Regions from separate parts of the Alicycliphilus denitrificans K601 genome, predicted to be linked through region 1. Evidence: predicted binding sites of a transcription regulator. Region 1 holds the regulator's gene; the other holds the start of a gene.
What was found. The regulator NrdR, encoded in region 1, represses ribonucleotide reductase genes. The targets are predictions, from matches to a motif close to CACNANATNTNGTG.
Positions count from the first base shown of each region.

Region 2: the regulator NrdR is predicted to act here: its motif matches at 2,411-2,424, upstream of ALIDE2_RS00585 (ribonucleoside triphosphate reductase).

Region 1 is NC_015422.1:2,218,667-2,224,429, reverse strand. Features, by position in the region: gene ALIDE2_RS10605 (lytic transglycosylase domain-containing protein) at 213-1,025, shown strand; ZMP/ZTP riboswitch at 1,069-1,230, shown strand; gene glyA (serine hydroxymethyltransferase) at 1,267-2,511, shown strand; gene nrdR (transcriptional regulator NrdR) at 2,537-2,986, shown strand; gene aroC (chorismate synthase) at 3,048-4,142, opposite strand; gene ALIDE2_RS10585 (CBS domain-containing protein) at 4,236-4,691, opposite strand; gene ALIDE2_RS10580 (O-acetylhomoserine aminocarboxypropyltransferase) at 4,807-5,763, shown strand, end outside.
Region 2 is NC_015422.1:125,611-131,373, forward strand. Features, by position in the region: gene ALIDE2_RS00575 (anaerobic ribonucleoside-triphosphate reductase activating protein) at 1-106, opposite strand, end outside; gene nrdD (anaerobic ribonucleoside-triphosphate reductase) at 84-284, opposite strand; gene ALIDE2_RS00585 (ribonucleoside triphosphate reductase) at 367-2,397, opposite strand; gene ALIDE2_RS00590 (bifunctional diguanylate cyclase/phosphodiesterase) at 2,522-5,763, opposite strand, start outside.

The DNA.
Region 1 (5,763 bases):
AGAATCCGCCAGCCTTCAAAACACAGGTCCGTAATAACCCTAACCGGCTCCCGACGCCGGCTACGACAGTCCGCAAGTTCCCATGGCATAGCCGGCCATGGCACGGGCTGGATGGCATACCAGCCCAGGCAAAGAGACCTGGCAAAACCGAGTCCGCCCGAGCGCCTCTGCAGGCGCCGCGCCTTCCGGGACTCGACTCAGAAAGGAAAGCTATGACAGCGTCAGGAAAAGTCATTGCCGGCGTGCGCACAGTCATCGCCGATGTGGTCAATGGTCTTCTTGAAGTGACCCATAACGGCTTCGCCCTGCTCGGGTTGGTCGTCGTCTTCGCGGCCGTCACGCTGACGGCGCGCCCGGACCTGCGCCAGATCGGCGAGGACGAGCTGCGCGGCTGGCTGCATGCACGCCAGGTCGCCGAGGACGGCTTCCCGCTGGAGCCGGCCGCAAGCGACCGCGCAATGGCCATCAATCCCAGCGAGCTGCCGCGCGAGCAGGCGGCCGTGGCCTACTGGCTCAGCAAGAAATACCGCGTGGCGCCCGAGCCCCTGGCGGCCCTGGTGACCGAGGCCTACGAGATCGGCTCGCGCACCAAGCTCGATCCGACGCTGATCCTGGCCATCATCGCCGTGGAGTCGAGCTTCAACCCGTTCGCGCAAAGCGCTGTCGGCGCGCAGGGCCTGATGCAGGTGATGACCCGCGTGCACACCGATAAGTACGAGGGCTTCGGCGGCCAGCTCGCCGCGTTCGACCCCGTGGCCAACCTGCGCGTGGGCGTGAAGGTGCTGCAGGAATGCATAGCGCGTGCTGGCTCGCTCGAAGGCGGCCTGCGCTACTACGTGGGTGCCGCCAACCTCCCGGACGACGGCGGCTACGTGGCCAAGGTGCTGGCCGAGCATTTCCGCCTGCGCCAGGTGGCGGGCGAGCGCAAGGCCGCGAAGCCGGTGCTGTCCACCAAGGCCCCGGCGGCGCCCGAGACCGCGCAGCCCGCGGGCGAGAAAGTGGCCCTGCTCGACGGCGGAGTCTGAGGCCGCGCCGGCGCCATAGGGGACGGGCGCCGTCAGCTACACTAGCGGGGTACGCAACTGGCGATAGGCGCGCAAGGCCCATGGGCCCCGCCGCTGACGTGGAGACCGGCAGAAAGCCCTGTTTTTCTGCAAACCACTGGGGAGCGTGCCGCGCGGATGAGCAGCCAAGCCCCGCAGCGATCCGTCGTTCGCCTGGGCAGCCCTTGATTGCCAAGGGACACTGAGAGTTCATAGGACTGCCATGTATCAACGCAATATTCTTGTCGAACAAACCGATCCCGAGGTGTGGGCCGCCATCCAGGCCGAGAACCGCCGCCAGGAAGAGCACATCGAGCTGATTGCCAGCGAGAACTACGCCTCCCCCGCCGTCATGGCCGCGCAGGGTTCGCAACTGACCAACAAGTACGCCGAGGGCTACCCGGGCAAGCGCTACTACGGCGGCTGCGAGAACGTGGACGTGATCGAGCAGTTGGCCATCGACCGCATCAAGCAGCTCTTCGGCGCCGAGGCCGCCAACGTGCAGCCCAACTCGGGCTCGCAGGCCAACCAGGCCGTGCTGATGGCCTTCCTCAAGCCCGGCGACACCATCCTGGGCATGAGCCTGGCCGAGGGCGGCCACCTCACGCACGGCATGGCGCTGAACATGAGCGGCAAGTGGTTCAACGTGGTCTCCTACGGCCTCAACGAGAAGGAAGAGATCGACTACGACGCGTTCGAGGCCAAGGCCCGCGAGCATCGCCCCAAGCTCATCATCGGCGGCGCATCGGCCTACGCGCTGCGCATCGACTTCGAGCGCATGGCGCGCGTCGCGAAGGAAGTCGGCGCCATCTTCTGGGTGGACATCGCCCACTACGCGGGCCTGGTGGTCGCAGGCGAGTACCCCAACCCCGTGCCGCATGCCGACGTGGTGACCTCCACCACGCACAAGAGCCTGCGCGGCCCGCGCGGCGGCATCATCCTCATGAAGGCCGAGCACGAGAAGGCCATCAACTCCGCGATCTTCCCCGGCCTGCAGGGCGGCCCGCTGGAGCACGTGATCGCCGCGAAGGCCGTGGCCTTCAAGGAGGCGCTGTCGCCCGAGTTCAAGGCGTACCAGCAGCAGGTGGCGAAGAACGCCAAGGTGTTCGCCGAGACGCTGACCCAGCGCGGCCTGCGCATCGTCAGCGGCCGCACCGAGAGCCACGTGATGCTGGTGGACCTGCGCGCCAAGGGCATCACCGGCAAGGCCGCCGAGGCGGCGCTGGGCAAGGCCCACATCACCATCAACAAGAACGCCATCCCCAACGACCCCGAGAAGCCCATGGTGACCAGCGGCATCCGCGTGGGCACGCCCGCCATCACCACGCGCGGCTTCAAGGAGGAGGAAACCCGCATCACCGCCAACCTGCTGGCGGACGTGCTGGAGAACCCCGACGACGAGGCGCATCTGGCCGCCGTGCGCGCCAAGGTCAACGCGCTGACCAGCCGCTTCCCGGTCTACCGCTGATCGCGCGAGCGCAGGCGCTGCCGCGATGAAGTGCCCCTTCTGCAGCCACCAGGACACCCAGGTCATCGAGACCCGGGTGTCCGAGGACGGGGACTGCATCCGCCGCAGGCGCCAGTGCGGCGCCTGCGAAAAGCGCTTCACCACCTATGAGCGGCCGGAAGTCAACTTCCCCGCCGTTGTCAAGAAGGACGGCCGCCGCGTCGAATACGACCGCCACAAGCTGCTCGGCTCCTTCAAGCTGGCGCTGCGCAAGCGCCCGGTGAGCACGGTGCAGATCGATTCGGCCATCGAGCGCATCGAGGAGAAGCTGCTGCACTTGGGCCAGCGCGAGGTGATCTCCAGCCGCATCGGCGAGCTGGTCATGCGCGAGCTCAAGAAGCTCGACAAGGTGGCCTACATACGCTACGCCAGCGTGTACCGCAGCTTCGAGGACATCGACGAGTTCCGCGCGCTCGTCGACGAAGTACGCAAGTAAAGACGCTATTCTTCAGATAGCTGCCAGCGCTTGTCCATCAAGCGCTGGAGCCTTTTTTCATTCAAATACTGGCGGGAATGGGCGGCACCGCCTGCCGCACGTCGCCGCACTGCGCGCGCTGGCGCAGCGCGTGGTCCATGAGCACCAGCGCGAGCAGCGCCTCGGCGATCGGGGCGGCGCGTATGCCGACGCAGGGATCGTGGCGGCCGCGGGTCACGACCTCGGTGCTCCGGCCGTGGACGTCGATGGATTCGCGCGGGCTGATGATGGAGCTCGTCGGCTTGATGGCGAGCTGCACCTCGATGTCCTGCCCCGTGCTGATGCCGCCCAGCACCCCGCCCGCGTTGTTGCCGGCGAAGCCCTGGGGCGTAAGCGAGTCGCCGTGCGTGGTGCCGCGCTGGGCCACGCTGGCGAAGCCGGCGCCGATCTCCACGCCCTTGACTGCGTTCAGGCCCATCATCGCGTGGGCGATGTCCGCGTCGAGCTTGTCGTAGAGCGGCTCGCCCAGCCCCACGGGCACGCCGGTGGCCTGCACGCGGAGGCGCGCGCCGCAGGAGTCGCCGCTCTTGCGCAGCGCGTCCATGTAGTCCTCGTAGGCCTGCACGTCGGCCACGGGGGCGAAGAAGGGGTTGTTCGGCACATGCTCCCAGTTCTCGAACGGGATGGGCAGTTCGCCCAGCTGCGCCATGCAGGCGCGAAAGCGCGTGCCGTACGTCTCGGCCAGCCACTTTTTGGCAACGGCGCCGGCCGCCACGGTGGGCGCCGTCAGGCGCGCGGACGAGCGCCCGCCGCCGCGCGGGTCGCGCAGGCCGTACTTGTGCCAGTAGGCGTAGTCGGCATGGCCCGGGCGGAAGCTCTGGGCGATGTCGCCGTAGTCCTTGCTGCGCTGGTCCTGGTTGCGGATCAGGAGCGCGATCGGCGTGCCAGTGGTCCTGCCCTCGTAGACGCCCGAGAGGATCTCCACCGCGTCGGGCTCGTTCCGCTGCGTGACGTGGCGGCTGGTGCCGGGGCGGCGCCGGTCCAGGTCGGCCTGGATGTCGGCCTCGCAAAGCGCCATGCCGGGCGGGCAGCCGTCGATCACGCAGCCGATCGCCGGGCCATGGGATTCACCGAAGTTGGTGACGCAGAAAAGGGTGCCAAGTGTGTTGCCGCTCATAGGGGCGTGATTATCCCAGAGCGGTTGCAGCTATGAAATAAATAGCTGCCAGCACTTGCTAAACAAGCGCTGACGGCCAATCCGGCGTGAAAGTCAATTCGCGGGGGGCGATTCTTCCTGCGGCCAGTCACGGATGTAGGCCTTGAGCAGCTTGTTCTCGAAGTTCTGGCTGTCCACCACGGCCTTGGCCACGTCGTAGAAGCTCACCACACCCATGAGCATGCGCTTGTCCATCACCGGCATGTAGCGCGCGTGCTGGCCCAGCATCATGCGGCGCACCTCGTCCATGTCGGTCTCCAGCGTGCAGGTCAGCGGCGCGTCGTCCATCGCCGAGCGCACCAGCATCGTGCCCACGGAGCCGCCGTTCTTCACCAGCACCTGGATCACCTCGCGGAAGGTCAGCATGCCCACGAGGTCGCCGTGCTCCATGACCACCAGCGAGCCTATGTCCCTCTCGGCCATGGTCTGCACCGCGCAGGCGAGTGGCTCGTCGGGGTGCACGGTGTAGAGGGTGTTGCCTTTGAGGCGCAGGATGTCGCTGACTTTCATGCTGGGGTATCTCCGAATGGTTCTGCAGGCGCTGCGTGCAGCCCCCTATCCGCGGGGAAATATAGCCCACAAATAGCCCACAATGGCGCGCAGGTTCACCACTTTGGAGATATGGATGCCCGGATACACCGACCCCGGCTTCGACACACTCGCGCTGCACGCGGGCGCGCGGCCCGATCCCGCCACGGGGGCGCGTGCCGTGCCCATCCACCTGACGACCTCGTTCGTCTTCGATTCGAGCGACCATGCCGCTGCCCTGTTCAACATGGAGCGTCCCGGCCATGTGTACAGCCGCATCAGCAACCCCACGAATGCCGTGCTGGAGCAGCGCGTGGCCGCGCTCGAAGGTGGCGTGGGCGCGATCGCCACGGCCAGCGGCCAGGCGGCGCTGCACCTGGCGGTCTGCACGCTGATGGGCGCGGGCGGGCACATCGTGGCCAGCACGGCCCTCTACGGCGGGTCGCAGAACCTGCTCAACTACACGCTGCGGCGCTTCGGCATAGAGACCAGCTTCGTCAAGCCCGGCGACCTCGCCGGCTGGCGCGCAGCCGTGCGGCCCAACACGCGCCTCTTCTTCGGAGAGACCGTGGGCAACCCAGGGCTGGAGGTGCTGGACATTCCCGCCGTGTCGCAGATCGCCCACGAGGCCGGCGTGCCGCTGCTGGTGGACTCCACCCTCACCTCGCCCTGGCTCATCAGGCCCCTGGAGCATGGCGCGGACCTGGTCTACCACTCGGCCACCAAGTTCCTCTCGGGCCACGGCACGGTGATCGGCGGCGTGCTGGTCGATGGCGGCAGCTTCGACTGGGAGGCCTCGGGACGCTTTCCCGAGCTGACGCAGGCCTACGACGGTTTCCACGGCATGGTGTTCGCCGAGGAGAGCACCGTGGGCGCCTTCCTGCTGCGCGCGCGCCGCGAGGGCCTGCGCGACTTCGGCGCCTGCATGAGCCCGCACACGGCCTGGCTGATCCTGCAGGGCATAGAGACCCTGCCGCTGCGCATGGAGCGCCACATGCGCAACACCGAGCGCGTGGTGCAGTTCCTGGCCAGCCATCCGTTCGTGGCGCGCGTG
Region 2 (5,763 bases), 2.1 Mb from region 1:
AGCCCTGGCAGAACACCACGGCCGCGAGGCGGCCGGGGAAGTCGATGGTGGTGAGCGGCGTCAGGCCGCCGATGCGCAGCGCTTCAGCAGGCGTTGCTGCAGCCACGCGCGTGCTCGGAGAAAAACTGGCGCTCGTTGTGCTCGCCCTGCTTGCCCACGTTGAAGCTGGCCACGGGGCGGTGGTAGCCCATCACGCGGGTCCAGACCTCGCAGGGCTGGCGCTCGTCGTCGGTGAGCTGCACGGCGGCCAGGGCGGCTTGTTCGGTGGTGGAGAAATGGCTCATGGTGAACTCCTTGGGGGGTTGAAAACTACGGTTTTGATAGCTGCTTGCGCTTGATGGGTAAGGGATGGAGGCCGATTTGGCTTCAAGCCGCGAGCAGGTGCCGGCGCTTGGCCGCCAGCCGCTCTTCATCGCACGTGGGGCAGAACGGGTGCTCGCCCGCCAGGTAGCCGTGCGTGGGGCAGATGGAGAACGTCGGCGTGACGGTGATGTAGGGCAGGCGGAAGTTGGTCAGCGCGCGCTTGACCAGCTCGCGGCAGGCCGCGCCGCTGGAGATGCGCTCGCCCATGTAAAGGTGCAGCACGGTGCCGCCGGTGTACTTGCCCTGCAGGGCCTCTTGCCGCTGCAGCGCCTCGAACGGGTCGTCGGTGAAGCCCACGGGCAGCTGCGAGCTGTTGGTGTAGTAGGGCTGCTCGGCCGTGCCGGCCTGCAGGATGGCGGGCCAGCGCTTCTTGTCTTCCTTGGCGAAGCGGTAGGTCGTGCCCTCGGCAGGCGTGGCCTCCAGGTTGTAGAGGTGGCCGGTTTCTTCCTGGAAAGCCGTCATGCGTGCGCGCACATGGTCCAGCAGGCGCAGGGCGAAGGCGTGGCCCCATGTGCTGGTGATGTCGTGCGCGTCGTGCGTGAAGTTGCGCACCATCTCGTTGATGCCGTTCACGCCCAGCGTGCTGAAGTGGTTGCGCAGCGTGCCCAGGTAGCGCTTGGTGTACGGGAACAGGCCCTGGTCCATGAGGCGCTGGATGAGCTTGCGCTTGACTTCCAGGCTTTGCTTGCCGAGTTCGAGCAAACGATCCAGGGCGGCGAACAGGCCCGCCTCGTCGCCCGCGTGCAGGTAGCCCAGGCGCGCGCAGTTGACGGTGACCACGCCCAGGCTGCCGGTCTGCTCCGCGCTGCCGAACAGGCCATTGCCGCGCTTCAAGAGCTCGCGCAGGTCGAGCTGCAGCCGACAGCACATGGAGCGCACCATGTTCGGCGACAGCTCCGAGTTGATGAAGTTCTGGAAGTACGGCAGGCCGTACTTGGCCGTCATGTCGAACAGGGCGGCGGCGTTCTCGCTCTCCCAGGGGAAGTCGGGCGTGATGTTGTACGTGGGAATGGGGAAGGTGAACACGCGGCCCTTGGCGTCGCCCGTGGTCATGACGTCGATGTAGGCGCGGTTGATCAGGTCCATTTCGGCCTGCAGCTCGCCGTAGCAAAACGGCATCTCCACGCCGCCGATCACCGGCACCTGATCGCGCAGGTCCTCCGGGCAGGTCCAGTCGAAGGTGAGGTTGGTGAACGGCGTCTGCGTGCCCCAGCGCGAGGGCACGTTGAGGTTGTAGACCAGCTCCTGGATGCACTGGCGCACGGCGGCGTAGTCCATGCCGTCCTTGCGCACGAAGGGCGCCATGTAGGTGTCGAACGACGAGAACGCCTGCGCGCCGGCCCATTCGTTTTGCAGCGTGCCCAGGAAGTTCACGATCTGCCCCACGGCGGAGCTCATGTGCTTGGGCGACCCCGCCTCTACCTTGCCCGGCACGCCGTTCAGCCCCTCGTGCAGCAGCGTGCGCAGCGACCAGCCGGCGCAGTAGCCGCTGAGCATGTCCAGGTCGTGGATGTGGATGTCGCCGCTGCGGTGCGCCTCGCCGATCTCGGGCGCGTAGACATGCGAAAGCCAGTAGTTGGCCGTCACCTTGCCCGCCACGTTGAGGATCAGCCCGCCGAGCGAGTAGCCCTGGTTGGCGTTGGCGTTCACGCGCCAGTCGGCGCGCGTGAGGTATTCGTTGATGGAGCTTTCCACGTGCACCAGCGTCTGCCGGTCGGCGCGCAGCAGCGCGTGGCGCTGGCGGTGGGCCATGTAGGCGCGCGCGGTCTGCAGGTGGTTGGCGGCGATCAGCGTCTGCTCCACCACGTCCTGGATCTGCTCGATGGCGGGCGCCTCGCCGCGGAAGCGGTGGATGAGCACCTTGGTCGCCTGGGCGGTGAGCAACTGCGCCTCGTCGGCACCGAAATCGCCGGTAGCGCTGCCCGCGCGCGCGATGGCCGAGCGGATGCGCTCGGCATCGAACGCGGCGCGCTCGCCGTTCCTCTGGATCACGTCGCGCGGCAGGGTGGCGACAGGGGCTGGTGGTGGCGTCATGGCTTTCCTTGAGCACTACATATAGCGTTGAAGATACATTTGAAACACTATAGGTAGTTTGACGAAGCGCAAAGCGCCGGCCTTGGACGGGCAAGGCCGGCGCATCGGGAGGAGTGGGGCGGGGTCAGGCGCCGCGCTGCGGCAGGCCCTTGGCGAATGCTTCGAAGGCGCGAGGCTCCAGGGGCCTGCTGTACCAGTAGCCCTGTATTTCGTCGCAGCCGCAGTCGTGCAGCAGGGCGGCCTGCTCGGCCGTCTCGACGCCCTCGGCGAGGGTCGACAGGTGCAGACTGTGCGCCATGCGGACGATGGCCGTCACGATGGCCATGTCGCTGGTCTTCTCGGCCAGCTCGCGCACGAAGGACTGGTCGATCTTGAGCTTGTCGATGGTGTAGCGCTTGAGGTAGCTCATGGACGAATAGCCGGTGCCGAAGTCGTCCAGCGCCACCTTGAAGCCCATGTCGTGCAGGCGCCGGATGGTGGTCTCGGCCAGCTCCGGGTGCTTGAGCGCCACGGCCTCCGTCAGTTCCACCTCGATGCGCTGCGGCGACACGTCCACGCGCTGCAGGATGTGCAGCAATTCCTCGGCCAGCTGGGGGCGGGCAAACTGCGCCGCCGACACGTTCACCGCGACCACCAGCGGCGGAAGGCCGGCGGCGTCCCACGCGCGCAGCTGCTGCGCGGCTTGTTCCACCACCCAGAAGTCGATGGCCGTGATGGCGCCGCTTTGCTCGGCGATGGGGATGAACTCCGCCGGCGACACCAGCCCCCACTGCGGGTGGCGCCAGCGCAGCAGCGCCTCGGCGCCGACCAGCGCGCCGCTGCCCAGCGCGCGCTGGGGCTGGTAGACCAGGAACAGCTCGCCCTTGCGCGCCGCGTCCTTCAGGCCCGCCGCCAGCTCCAGCGAGCGCTGCGTGTGGGCCTGCATTTCGGGCGCGAAGAAGCGCAGGCCGTTGCGCCCGTCCTCCTTGACGCGGTACATGGCGAGCTCGGCCGCCGAGGCCAGGGTGCCGGCCGTCCGGGCATCGTCGGGATACACGGCGACGCCCGCCGATGCGCTGACCGACACGGGATGGCCCTGCACCGATGTGGCGGTTTGCAGAAGCCGCAGGGCCTCCTGCGCCATGAGCGCGACGCTGGCCTGGTCTGCCTGCGGCACGATGGCCACGAAGGCGTCCCCCGAATAGCGGGCCAGCGCGTTCTGGGTCCCCAGGCAGGAGCGCAGGCGGTTGGCCGCCTCCACCAGCAGCTCGTCTCCGGCCGTGTGGCCGAGCGACTCGTTGATCAGCTTGAAGTTGTCCAGGTCGAACCACAGCATGGAAAGCCGCCCGTGGCTCGCTCCGGCCCTCTCGATGGCCAGGGCCAGCCGCTCGTCGAAGGACTTCTTGTTGAGCAGGCCGGTCAGCGTGTCGAAATTCGACAGGGCCTGGATGCGCTCCTCGGCCTCGCGCTGCACAGTGATGTCTTCCTTGTGGGCGACGTAATGCGTCACCTGGCCGGAGAGGTCACGGATCGGGTAGAGGGAAACGATTTCGGTGTAGATATGGCCGTTCTTGCGCCGGTTGACGAGTTCGCCCTGCCAAGGCTGGCCCTGGGGCAGCCTGCGCCACATCTCCTCGTAGACGGAGCGGGGCGTGAGACCGGACTGCAGCATCCGGGGGTTCTTCCCCAGAATTTCCTGCGCGCTGTAGCCGCTGACTTCGCTGAAGGCCCGGTTGACGTACAGCACGTTGGCCCTCACGTCGGTGATGACCACCTGGTGCGGGCTTTGCTCCAGCGCTTCGGACAGGCGCAGGATGACCGCATCCTGGCGGCGCTGCACCACGCGCCTCCAGATGGCGTAGGCCAGGGCCTGCAGCGCCTGGGCGTCCTGCCTGTCGTAGTCCTCGGCCTTGTTGGCCACGCCCAGCAGCATGCGCGTGCGGCCGCCTTCCTGCACGGGCAGGCTCATCCAGCGCAGCAGGGCGTCGCCGGGCGGCGGCTGGTTCTGGATGCGCTGGGCGGCGCACTCCTGGCGCCAGACTTCCGCCTGGGCCGGCATGCCGCCCGCCGCTCCCGCCGAACAGGCCGCGAGCTCGGGGTCCTGGCCATCGTGCACGAAATGCAGGACGGCGAACGGACTGTGCGTGAGCCGCTCGACATGCCGGATGCCACGCTGCAGGAAGTCCGCCTCGAGCTCCTGGACGTCGCTGTGCTGCAGGTCCAGCAGGCTCGCGTTCAGGCGGGCCTCGAACGCGATGCGCTGCTCGTCGTGCACCGTGGCGGTGATGTCCCGCACCAGGGTCAGGTAGGTGTCCTCGCGCCCCGCGGGATTGGCCTTCCTGGCGATGGCTAGCTCGAAGTGGTGCACGCCGGACGGCAGCGCTAGGCGGAAGCGCTGGCCGCGGGCCACGCCGCTGCGCTCGGCCTCGGCCAGCGCGTCGAGGCACGCGGCGGCGGCCTGCGCGGGCAGGATCTCGCCGAGCCGCCTGCCCAGCAGCTGGCCGGCCGGCGCCGCCAGCTTGCTCGCGTCGTTGGCGTGCACCGACAGGTAGACGCCCTGGCGGTTCAGCTCGAACAGCAGGTCGGGCAGCGTGTCCAGCATGGCCCGGTGCTGGGCCTCGGAAGCCTGCAGCTCCTGGTACGGCGCCTGCACCGTCTCCACGAACAGGCCCCGGTACAGGAAGGCACAGGCCATGATCTTGTAGAGGTGCCCGGTCACGTTGTAGATGTCGGTGACGTTGGCGTAGAGCGTGAAGAAGAACTCGCCCATGGCCATGGTGAATGCGGCCAGCGCCAGGCGCGTCAGGCCGAATTCGCGGTCCTGGCGCAGATGCGTCAGAAAGCCCATGCCCGCCAGCACGTAGGCGGCGATCAGGCCGTACTCGAAGTCGATCTTGAATTTCGTCAGCCCCACGTCTGGGATGAAGGTGGGCGGCACCGACTGCGGGTGGAGCAGCACCACGTAGTGCACCGCGCCCACGAACAGCAGCACGCACGCAAGGCTCCAGCAGCGCGCGCGCGGGCCCAGCCGGTTGTCGTGGCGCTGCGGCCAGAAGGCCGCGCACAGCAGGGCCAGGGCCGCGAGGCTGCGCGCCGCCAGCCAGAAAAGAATGGCTTTTTCCGGCCCGTTGGGGGTGATGAAGTCCGGCATGCCCGCGTAGGACAGGCAGTGGCTCATGTCCAGGATGGCCACGCCCAGCAGGCCCGGGCCGAGGACGAGGTCGCGCCCGTTGGGCCGGTATTTCTGCGTGGCCCAGGCAATGCCGAACACCATGGCCGCCATGGCGATGGAGAGCACCTCCATGCTCGTGTGCAGCGGCAGGTAGCGCGCCAGGCCCCGGGCGGCGTCAGGCGCCGGGAACAGCTGCACCAGCAACAGCCCGGCCA